Regions from separate parts of the Bacillus cereus group sp. BfR-BA-01430 genome, predicted to be linked through region 1. Evidence: riboswitches for the same ligand, from Rfam matches in the RefSeq annotation. Region 1 holds a riboswitch; the other holds the start of a gene.

Region 1 (5,756 bases):
AAGTTTCATTTGTTCCCTCCAGTTGTGCTAATACTAGGCGAATTTCAAAATAAGAAATCTCCTCTCCTACCGCTTGTTTTAATACACGTAGCTTCCTTGTCTGTAACGTTTCAACCACTTGTTTCACACGTTTTATCTTATTTTTTTCAATAAACATTTCAATTGAAAAAGCTTTTTCTCTTAATGCAATTTCGACAAAATGATCTTCTATTGTGGCAAGTTTTAAATTTCTAATCACTGCAATTTCTTCTAATGAGCGTCCTTGTTTCCATAATCTATATGTTTTTTTTGTTGATAAACTAAACAAATCTTCCCTTTCATTCGGATAAGATATAATTTTCGTTAATAAAGGAAACTCTTTCTCTCTTTTACAAACAACTTGAATCATATAATGAATCGTGCTCCAAAATAACAAATAAACTCGAAATACATCTTCATTTATTATTTCAGCAAGTTGTTGCAGCGTATAACCAATTCGTTCATACCCTGTTAAACGATATGTCAAAATCGTCGCTTCTATTTCATCCATATTCTTTAAAATATTGTACATTTCTTCCCATAGTCTTGTTGCTAATTCACTTCTTACATATGGTAACCCAATCAGAAATTCTTTTACCCACCGAGTTACTTCTGGATCTTGTTGAATAGGGATAAACTTTGTATTTTTCTGTTGTAAGTTCGATACTGTTTGAATCGTTAATGATAACCTTTTCCAAAAAGCTTCACCAAGATCCCCGTAATTCAATCCATCTAAGTGCTTTGGGAAAGCCATTGTCTTTTCCAAAGTCTCTAATTGTTTTTCACCACGATCCGTTAGGACATATGTATTTTCATGCTTAACCTCAATCCATTCCGAAGCTAAAATACGTTCGATTTCTTGCTCATAATTGGACCTTGTCAACGATTTATATACACCAAAAAGAAATGAAATACGGAATATATTTCCATCCTGTAACGTTTGGGAGGAACGTTTTCCCTTCAACAAATAATAAATGGAAGAAACGGTTCGTTCACCATTCAATTGTTTTAAACAATATAATATAGTGTATTGAAATTGCATTACCGCTTCCACCTCTCGATATATTTTCCTTCCTAGATACTTGACTCCAGACATGAATCAAAAGCGTTATGGATGAAACTTCCTATGCTCAAATTTTTTCAGAAGGAAACAATAGAAAAAGATTGAATAAATTATCAATAACATTTGTCTACCGCTAAACTTTTATCTTCTATTTCCTATTGTATCAAACCGCTTAGCATTTAGGCATTTTGAAAATCTTATGAAATAACTAAAAAATAAGTTGACACCCTAATTGATAAGCATTATCATTATAATTTTATGTTGAAAAGTTTGAAGAACCGTTTTACAATAGGATTATAATTTTTATAGCGAATGTTTCACATACATATTATCAGGAGGGAAAAAAGATGGCAAAATATACAATCGTTGATAAAGACACTTGTATCGCATGCGGAGCTTGCGGAGCTGCTGCACCAGACATTTATGACTATGATGATGAAGGTATTGCCTTTGTAACATTAGATGATAACCAAGGAATCGTTGAAGTGCCAGATGTGTTAATCGAAGATATGATGGATGCATTTGAAGGTTGTCCTACTGATTCCATTAAAGTTGCTGATGAAACATTTGATGGCGACGCTCTTAAATTCGAATAGTCCGTTTATTAACTTCAAAAAATCCCCCTCAATGGAAATGAGGGGGATTTTTTGTAATGCAGCTCAATTCAGCATGGGAAAAAAACATCCTCGCTGATGAAAGTTTTACTTGATCCACTAAGTTCTCCCATCTAGCTTCTCATCAATAGGTGGATACTAAAAAGTCATGAGCGGTATCTTCACCGCTCATGACTGAACAATTTTTATGCATTTTTCATTTTCGCAAATACCCATACTTTCAAACGTGAGAACAATGCTACAAATACAACTGTTACAGCGATTCCTTTTACTAAATTAAATGGCAATATCGCCGTTACAATCATTTGTCGCATAGCACCGCTCGACATAGCTGGTGAATTTAAAAACCACGTGTACGCCGGTAAAATGATGAAGTAATTTAACACACTCATGATAATCGCCATCATAATTGTTCCTAGCATCAAACCCGTTGTTAAACTTTTGATTGTACGGTGTTTTCGGAATAGGAACGCCGCTGGTACAATAAATAAACATCCCGCAATAAAGTTTGCGATTTCTCCAATCGGAACCCCAGTTAAACTCCCTTGAACTCCATAATACAGAACGTTTTTGATTCCTTCTACAACTACACCTGCAATCGGACTAAAAATAATCGCTGCAATTAATGCCGGTACGTCGCTAAAGTCAATTTTTAAAAAAGGTGGAAATCCTGGGAATGGAAAATCCAACATCATAAGTAGATACGCAATACTACTAAGCATTGCCACACTCACCATTTGTACTACACTGTTTTTTTGTTTCATCCTGCTCTCTCCTTTTCCATCGATCATCTCATGGAAAGTGGAAAGGTTCTGCTATGCCTGCTTTTCCGATCATAAAAAACCCTTTGTGTTTTACACAAAGGGAGAAATTTTAGGCACATCAAACAGACGTCCAAATACTAATCTTTTTTGAACGCTTGAACCTCCATCTTCTCCCATCCAGACTGTACTGTCGGCTTTGGAATCGCACCAAATCCTGCCTTAACGGCTCGCGGGCTTAGAACTCATATACTCATTCATTACCGCCGGTCGGGATTTTCACCCTGCCCCGAAGATAGACCGATATTCTATTTTCTCCTTCATTATACAACAACATGCTGCTGTTGTGAATAAAAAGATTGTAACTTATTAAAAATAAGTTATTTATTTTTTACCCATCTCTTCCTACCGCCTGTTACTTTACAATTTAAACCAATTATTTCATTCTTCTCCTTTTTCCGGCTCAATTCTCTAGCCATCCATACAGAAAAGTGATAAGATGTTGAAGTGTTAAGATAAGAGCATTTTCTTAATATGGAGGAAATGTCATGAAGAAAAAAGAGAAAAGACACTCAATTCGCGAAACGATGAAAAAAAACTTAAGAAAAGAATACTTTTATTTAAAAAAAGAATTGCTTTTCTATTGTCCAATTGATCTAGGCACATTTTCGACAGAAACATACTACGCTACCTTTGATAAAGAAGGGATCAGTATTTATCAATATGATAAAAGTGCGGAAAGTAAACTAAAGCTATGCGAGCGCCATGCATGGAGCAATTGGAGAAAAGTGAAAATCGATCATTACTTAACTACTTCACAATTCATTTTCCAAGGGAAACGAAATTGGATTCTTTCTCTGTTCCATAAAGGAAAAGATGCTCAAAAAATAATAGAAGAACACACCTCTCTACAAACAGAGGTTGTTTCTCGTTCTTTTTTAAAAAAACTACCAGGCTTTCGTTCGAATGTAACATTAAATCAATACATCGGCAGCATTTGTTATACCGCACTTATTGCATTTTTATTAAAATGGCTTATCCCATTTCAAGTACAAATTGCCCTGTATTCTTTTTCAATTGGTTGTATGCTTCTCGGTTTGTTATGCCTTACAATCGGTTTAATTGAACCGACAATTGTTTTATTTCGAACGAAAGAAAAAACAAGAGCAAAAGTCTTTTATTATTATAGCTATTTAGCTATTTCCGGATTTATATGTGTCTTTATTTTTTGGTAAAACAAGAGCTGGCTGAAGCTAGCTCTTGTTTTAATTAATATATAATCTTTGATTTGGATAAATTTGATCTTGCCGCAGTGCATTTTTCTCTTTTATTTTGTCTACCGTAGTCCCGAACTTATGCGCAATTTTAACGAGCGTATCCCCCTTTTGAACAACATATAAAGACGATGAAACGACTTGATCCCATTTTTCATCTAAAACAAGTAATGGATTCATTGCATTTCTTTTTTCAATTGTCCAATTTCCTTGATGAACCTCTAGGTGCAAGTGTGCTCCTCTCGATTCACCTGTATTTCCAACCTCACCGATGACTTCACCGTTTCGAACGCGATCCCCTTGCATAACATATCGTTTATTTAAATGAGCATAAACAGCTTCATATTTCCCATGTTTTACAAATATAACATGTCCATAGCTATTGGAAAAATACGATTTTGTTACGATGCCATTTCGAATCGCTACAACAGGAGTTCCAACTTGAGCGGCAATATCAATCCCATAATGTTTTCCATGTCTAGTCCCAAAGTAGTCACTAATTTTACCATCGACAGGCCATGTCCACTGATTTTCATCAGCATAAACATATAATTGGGAGCAAAAGAATAACCCAATTATCATGATACCAATTTTAAAAACTTTCATATGTATCCTCCGCTTTCTATTAACCGTTATCCTTTCTCTATTGTGGTATAATACGGAAAAAAGTATACAAAAAAAGAAAGTGATTCAGTCCACTTCCTTTTCCCCTTTATTACGAAACACAATTGCACTTCGATTATATTCCACATCAGCAATTTGCAAACGCGCATTCACTACTCGTGCAACCGCAAATAAATAATCAGATAACCTGTTCATATAACGTAGAACAACTTCATTTATCTCTTCCTGCTTTCTTAATGATACAATCGCTCTTTCCGCTCTTCGCGTTACTGTTCGAGCAATATGAATCGCAGCAGCCGCTTTGCTTCCTCCAGGCAAAATAAAACGTTCTAACGGAGGAGCTTCCTTTATATATTGATCAATACGTTCTTCTAAATATTCCACCATCTCATCTGTCACTTTATAAGGTACTTTCTGCCCGACAATGGCCAAATCTCCTCCACAATCAAATAATTCATGTTGAATATTTTCACATTCCTGATAAATGTCTTGAAATTTCCCATCTTGTAAGAAAGTCATAGCATATCCAATATGAGAGTTCACTTCATCAATCGTACCGTATGCTTCCACACGCTGATGATCTTTATCCACTCGGCCGCCAACAACACTTGTTTGCCCTTTATCTCCCGTTTTCGTATACAGTCTCAGTTCAGCTCATCCTCTCTCTACAATAAAAAGTTCTACTATCCTTTATTCAATCGAGAAACAATCTTCTAAATGAATAAATAAAGTAGTAGAACTTTTATCCTTATTCCTTATATATAATACCCACGTTATATATTACAACGCATGATTTGGTAAGTATACAGAGAAGGTTGTTCCTTCTCCAACAACACTTGATATCGAGATTTTCCCATCATGACTTTGAACAATATTTTTCGCAATCGCAAGACCTAAACCAGTACCACCTGTTTTTCCTCTCGTCCTTGCTTTATCTGCTTTATAGAATCGATCAAATAAAAACGGAATATCTTCCTCAGGAATACCTGCACCCGTATCTTGCACTTCAAATACAATTCCAGCATCTTTCCTGTCAATAACAAGTTTCACATGCCCATCAGTACTTGTATGTCTAATTGCATTATCAATCAAATTCGTCAACACTTGCTCCAGGCGATCCGGATCAAAAGTATGTTCTGTAACCTCCGTGCGAAAATCAACGGTTAACTTGACCCCTTTATCCTGTGCAATCCCTTGGAATTTACGGCCGATTTTCTCAACAAACGGGTGAATATCCACTTCAGACATATGTAATTCCACATGTCCACTTTCCATTCGAGCCAAATCTAAAAGTTCATTTACAAGACGCCCTAAACGAACAGATTCATCGTAGATAATTTGTACAAATTCGTTTATTTCTTCTTTTGTTTGAACAACATCATCTAAGATTGCCTCACTATAC
Region 2 (5,756 bases), on a different contig from region 1:
TATGTAGGATGGATTCCGTAAATTCGGCACAAGTATAGCGATAATTGTTGAAGATTTTTTAAATAAAGCTTTCGCTACCGCATTGGGCCTATAGTTTAATTCTTCAATTGCTTGTTTCACTTGTTTAACTGTATCTTCATGAACATATCCTTTTTCATTCATGACTCGTGAAACGGTTGCGACTGAAACACCGGCTACTTTTGCAACATCACGTATTGTTGCCACATCGTCACCCCTTGATATGGTAATAGTTTACAATTAAAAATTAAACTAAAAAATGTATATCGTCAAGTTTGTTATTTTATATTTCTGAAAATTGTTACATAAACGACCGTTTATAACCTATATTCGAGTTGAATTTCATGCAATATACGAATATCATCATAGCCAAAAAACGGTATTTCTTTTTTCATTTCCCTTGCCTTCTCCACGGCATCGACGTACAAATTTGTCATGATAAAACCACGTTTCTGATAAAATCGAAGTGCGTTCGTATTATCATTTGTCGTAATGAGCCATACTTTGTTACACATATGCTCGCGAGCTAATGTCATTACGCATTCTACAAGTCTCGTGCCAATCCCTTTCCTTTCAGCAAAACTATCTAATGACACAATTTCACACATGCTTTCTTTTAATTCAAACGTTATAATTCCTACTATTCTGTCATTTTCAATTGCAACAAATCCTGGTAATTCGTCTAATTGATGAGCTCTTTCTTTGGAAACCATCATTGTGCTACCCCAATTTTTACACATAAAATTTCGAATCGTATCTCTCATCTCATCTGTAATTTTTTGTATTTGAATCATTCCCTGTTCCCACCTTTTTAAACTACTATGATACAATATAAGTGTATCATATGTAAAAGTTCTTTGGAGGATGAGGTAAGGTATGAAACGTATTTTTATGACAGTACTAACGATACTAGGTGCGTTAATTGGTATTGGTATTTTTTTTACGAATAAAGTCATGTATTTAAAGAAAAAAACAGACGAAGAAATTTTAGAACGCGAAACAAAAAAACACTTTCACTTAAGTGATTTTCAAGCCTTACCGAAAGAAGAAATTTGGATTCCTTCACAATTTGGATACGACATTCACGGATATTATATTCCTACAGGTCATTCCAATAAATTCATGATTTTTTGTCACGGTGTAACGGTTAATAAAATAAATTCTATCAAATATGCAAATTTATTTTTAAAAAGAGGATATAACGTATTCATTTACGATCACCGTCGACACGGTCAATCCGGTGGCAAGACAACAAGTTATGGGTATTATGAAAAGTATGATTTAAAAGCTGTAGTGGATTGGCTGAAAACTCGCTTTGGTACAAATATTCTACTTGGTATTCATGGAGAATCAATGGGAGCTGCTATTCTTCTACAATATGCAGGAATGATTGAAGATGGCGCTGATTTTTATATCGCAGATTGTCCATTTTCTGATTTTTACGAGCAACTTCAGCATCGATTGAAAGTGGAATTCCATTTACCAAAATGGCCGTTGTTACCTTTAGCAAATGCATTTTTAAAAGTTCGTGATGGTTATACGATCGGTGAAATTTCACCAATTGATTGTATAAAAAATATAAATAATCCCGTCCTCTTTATTCATAGTAAAGACGACGACTATATTTTATGTGACATGACAAAAGCGCTATACGATGCAAAGAATGATAATAAACAGCTCTATATTGCAGAGCGTGGTGCACATGCTTGCTCTTATAATGAAAACAAACAAGAATATGAATATGCCGTCGATCAATTTTTAGAAACTTATGTAAAAGAAACAAAAAACAGGCTCGCTTAAGCCTGTTTTTTCTATTACTGTGCTAAAACATCTGTAATTTGTTCCATATTTTCAGAAATCCACTTCATTGCCTCATCAAGTGTTGCAAATTCAGTTGTTTGAAACGTTACCTCATCTTGTAATAACCATACATCTTTCGCCTCTTGCCCCACACCTGCAATTGACCAATGAAGTAAACTATATGGATGATTATCATTTAAAAAAGACGCCCATGTGCGCTCATTTGCAACATTTTGTAGTGTACGTAATTGTTTATTCATACTTAGTCACCTTACTATAATCAGTTATAAACGATATTATAACACTCTCCTCTCTTTCAGACAAAGTAAGTTTTGTATTGTCAAGTTCCCTCTTGCAATTATATGATGAACTTAAGCGTTTGGAAGGAGGGAATTCTGTTGGCAAAAGTACAAATTAAAGTAAATGACAATGGCTCATTTCGCATTACAGGGGATGTGGAATTAGTCGATTCGCAAGGGAATGCTTTCCCAGCGAAACCTGCATTTTCTTTATGTCGCTGTGGTTTATCAAAAAATATGCCTTATTGCGACGCAGCACATAAGGGCAAGTTTGAATCCGTTGTTCGTGCTCCAGAAACAAAATAATTTTGATAAAGCATGCATCAATCGAGGTGCATGCTTTTTCTAACTTCAGCAAAAAATTATTATCTATCCTCTTCCCTTCTCTCCCAACGATTTTCCCCCATTTATTGTCACGCAATTCTCCATATTCGAGTATTTTTTTCTATCCTTTTTTATTTTTTGTGCTATAATGTGAGCAAACAGCATCCTTCGGGGTCGGGTGAAATTCCCAACCGGCGGTGATGAAGTGCACGCTTCTAAGTCCGTGACCCGTTTTCAAAATTGAAAACGGTGGATCTAGTGAAACTCTAGAGCCGACAGTATAGTCTGGATGGGAGAAGGATATGTTTTCTAGTGCTTATATAGCGAATACACCTTTATTTTAGCATGCACACTGTTCATAATCGTATATGCTTTATTTCATATACCTATTTTTTCTATGCTGAAATAAACTATGTAAACTAGCGTGTAAAAAAATATATTTTTGCTAGGCTTCTTTTCTATGCAAAAATATAAAACATAGCTAGGTTTCTTTCTTGTACTTTCGTATTCGTACTATATTTCTAGAAATCACGTCTCCCAAACCCCAAGGATATCATCCTTGGGGTTTTTTGATTTTTTCTTAGGAGAGGTGAAAGAAATGACGGACCAAGAATATATGAAAATTGCTTTACAGCTGGCGCAAAGTACAGCGGGGCAAACAAGTCCAAATCCAATGGTCGGTGCTGTTGTTGTGAAAAATGGGAAAATCGTCGGAATGGGGGCTCATCTTCGTGCAGGTGAAGAACATGCAGAAGTTCATGCACTGCGCATGGCCGGTGCTCATGCAAAAGGTGCAACTGTATATGTCACACTTGAACCATGCAGCCACTTTGGAAAAACCCCACCATGCTGTGACTTGCTTATTAAAAAGAAAATCAAACGCGTTGTAATCGCTACGCTTGATTCCAATCCTCTTGTTGCTGGCAATGGGAAAAAGAAATTAGAAGAAGCAGGTATTCATGTGACAACTGGTATTTTAGAAGAAGAGGCGCTTTCCTTAAATCGATACTTTTTTCACTATATGAAAACAAAGCACCCTTTTGTCACATTAAAAACAGCAATGAGCTTAGATGGAAAAATTGCAACTACTACTGGGGAAAGTAAATGGATTACAGAAGACGCAGCCCGCGATGATGTTCATCACTATCGACACACACACGATGCGATTCTCGTCGGAGTAAATACAGTCATTGCTGATAATCCATCGTTAACTACCCGCCTTCCAAATGGAGGTAAAAATCCAATTCGGATTATTTTAGATACACATTTACGAACGCCGCTTCTCTCTCGTGTGGTGACAGACCGAGTAGCTCCAACATGGATTATCGTTGGAAAAAACGTTCAAAAAGATCAAATATTACAATACACATCTGAACATGTATCTGTATTACAAATGAATAAAGATTGCATTGAAATTCAAGACCTTCTCACTCTGCTTGGAGAAAAGCAAATTCTCTCACTCTTTGTAGAGGGAGGACAGTCTATACATGCAAGTTTTTTAGAAGCAAGTTGTTTCAATGAAATTGTAACCTATATAAGCCCCAAATTAATTGGTGGAAAAGATGCTCCTACTTGGTTTGGGGGCACTGGTTTTATACAGCTACAAGATGCACTTTCCTTACAATTTCAAAAGATGACACAGATTGGTAATGATATAAAAATCATTGCTAGAAAGCGAAATGAGGTGCCTTCATGTTCACAGGAATCGTAGAAGAATTAGGAACCGTTTCAACTATAAAACAAAGCGGAGAAGCAATGAAACTAACAATTCAAGCACGCTTCATTTTATCAGATGTCAAAATAGGAGATAGCATTGCCGTTAACGGTATTTGCTTAACTGTTACATCATTTACCGAATCTCATTTCACGGTTGATGTGATGCCTGAAACAATGAAATCAACGTCACTTCGCATGCTAAAGCAACATTCTCAAGTGAATTTAGAACGGGCTATGGCAGCTAACGGACGTTTTGGTGGACATTTTGTTACAGGTCATATTGATGGCATTGGCACAATTGTAAGTAAAAAACAACATTATAATGCCATATATTACAAAATCAAAATGCCCAATCATTTACTTCGCTATTGTTTACAAAAAGGTTCCGTTGCAATTGACGGTACGAGTTTAACGATATTTGATGTGGCTGACGATTCCATTATAATTTCGCTCATTCCCCATACAGTAAGCGAATCTATTATTGGTACAAAAGGCACTGGGGATATCGTCAATATTGAGTGTGACATGATTGGAAAATATATCGAACGGTTTATGTCACAACCAACAAAGCGGAGCAATTCAGTTACAGAAAGTTTTTTACAAGAAAACGGATTTCTATAAGGGGGAAGCACGATGTTTCATCGTATTGAAGAAGCACTAGAAGATTTAAAACAAGGAAAAGTCATTATTGTATGTGATGACGAAAACCGTGAAAACGAAGGTGATTTTATCGCCTTAGCCGAGTATATTACACCGGAAACAATCAATTTTATGATTACACATGGACGCGGTCTTGTATGTGTACCACTTACAGAGCACTATGCGAAACGTCTGCAACTAGAACCTATGGTATCTCAAAATACTGATTCTCATCATACTGCATTTACAGTTAGTATTGACCATCTTTCTACAACAACAGGAATTAGTGCCCATGAGCGTGCGACAACTGTGCGCGAATTATTAAATCCATCTTCTAAGGGGAGCGATTTTAATCGTCCTGGGCATATCTTTCCGCTAATTGCAAAAGATGGCGGTGTACTTCGTCGCGCTGGTCATACGGAAGCAGCGGTGGATCTTGCAAAACTATGCGGTACAGAACCAGTAGGAGTTATTTGTGAAATTATAAAAGAAGATGGCACGATGGCTCGCGTCCCTGATTTAATACAAGTTGCTAAACAATTTGATATAAAAATGATTACAATTGAAGATTTAATTGCGTATCGGCGCCATCACGAAACATTTGTGACAAAAGAAGTTGAAATTACACTACCAACTGAATTTGGTACATTTCATGCGATTGGTTACACAAATTCTCTAGATCAAAAAGAACATATCGCACTTATAAAAGGGGATGTTTCAACAGATGAGCCTGTTCTTGTCCGCGTTCATTCCGAATGCTTAACTGGGGACGTTTTCGGCTCTTGCCGCTGTGATTGCGGTCCACAACTCCATGCTGCCCTTACGCAAATTGAGCGTGAAGGTAGAGGTGTGCTTCTTTATATGAAACAAGAAGGACGCGGCATTGGACTTCTCAATAAATTGCGCGCTTATAAATTACAAGAAGAAGGGCTAGATACAGTAGAAGCAAATGAAAAGTTA

The links. A riboswitch is a leader RNA that binds a small molecule or an ion and turns the genes downstream of it on or off. The one in region 1 is predicted to bind FMN.
Region 2: it holds a riboswitch for FMN, as region 1 does, so the genes downstream of both, ribD (bifunctional diaminohydroxyphosphoribosylaminopyrimidine deaminase/5-amino-6-(5-phosphoribosylamino)uracil reductase RibD) here and MR058_RS03320 (ECF transporter S component) in region 1, are expected to answer to the same signal.

What each region holds. Positions count from the first base shown of each region.
Region 1 covers NZ_JAKUEW010000001.1:639,587-645,342, reverse strand. Annotated here, with positions in the region: gene MR058_RS03330 (YpbB family protein) at 1-1,060, opposite strand, end outside; gene MR058_RS03335 (RecQ family ATP-dependent DNA helicase) at 1-9, opposite strand, end outside; gene MR058_RS03325 (ferredoxin) at 1,429-1,677, shown strand; gene MR058_RS03320 (ECF transporter S component) at 1,881-2,459, opposite strand; FMN riboswitch at 2,621-2,757, opposite strand; gene MR058_RS03315 (hypothetical protein) at 3,005-3,691, shown strand; gene MR058_RS03310 (peptidoglycan DD-metalloendopeptidase family protein) at 3,722-4,336, opposite strand; gene MR058_RS03305 (cob(I)yrinic acid a,c-diamide adenosyltransferase) at 4,421-5,002, opposite strand; gene MR058_RS03300 (ATP-binding protein) at 5,135-5,756, opposite strand, start outside.
Region 2 covers NZ_JAKUEW010000003.1:170,493-176,248, forward strand. Annotated here, with positions in the region: gene MR058_RS09150 (LacI family DNA-binding transcriptional regulator) at 1-225, opposite strand, end outside; gene MR058_RS09155 (GNAT family N-acetyltransferase) at 336-812, opposite strand; gene MR058_RS09160 (alpha/beta hydrolase) at 895-1,818, shown strand; gene MR058_RS09165 (DUF2552 family protein) at 1,833-2,078, opposite strand; gene MR058_RS09170 (CDGSH iron-sulfur domain-containing protein) at 2,181-2,423, shown strand; FMN riboswitch at 2,602-2,746, shown strand; gene ribD (bifunctional diaminohydroxyphosphoribosylaminopyrimidine deaminase/5-amino-6-(5-phosphoribosylamino)uracil reductase RibD) at 3,040-4,152, shown strand; gene ribE (riboflavin synthase) at 4,134-4,778, shown strand; gene MR058_RS09185 (bifunctional 3,4-dihydroxy-2-butanone-4-phosphate synthase/GTP cyclohydrolase II) at 4,791-5,756, shown strand, end outside.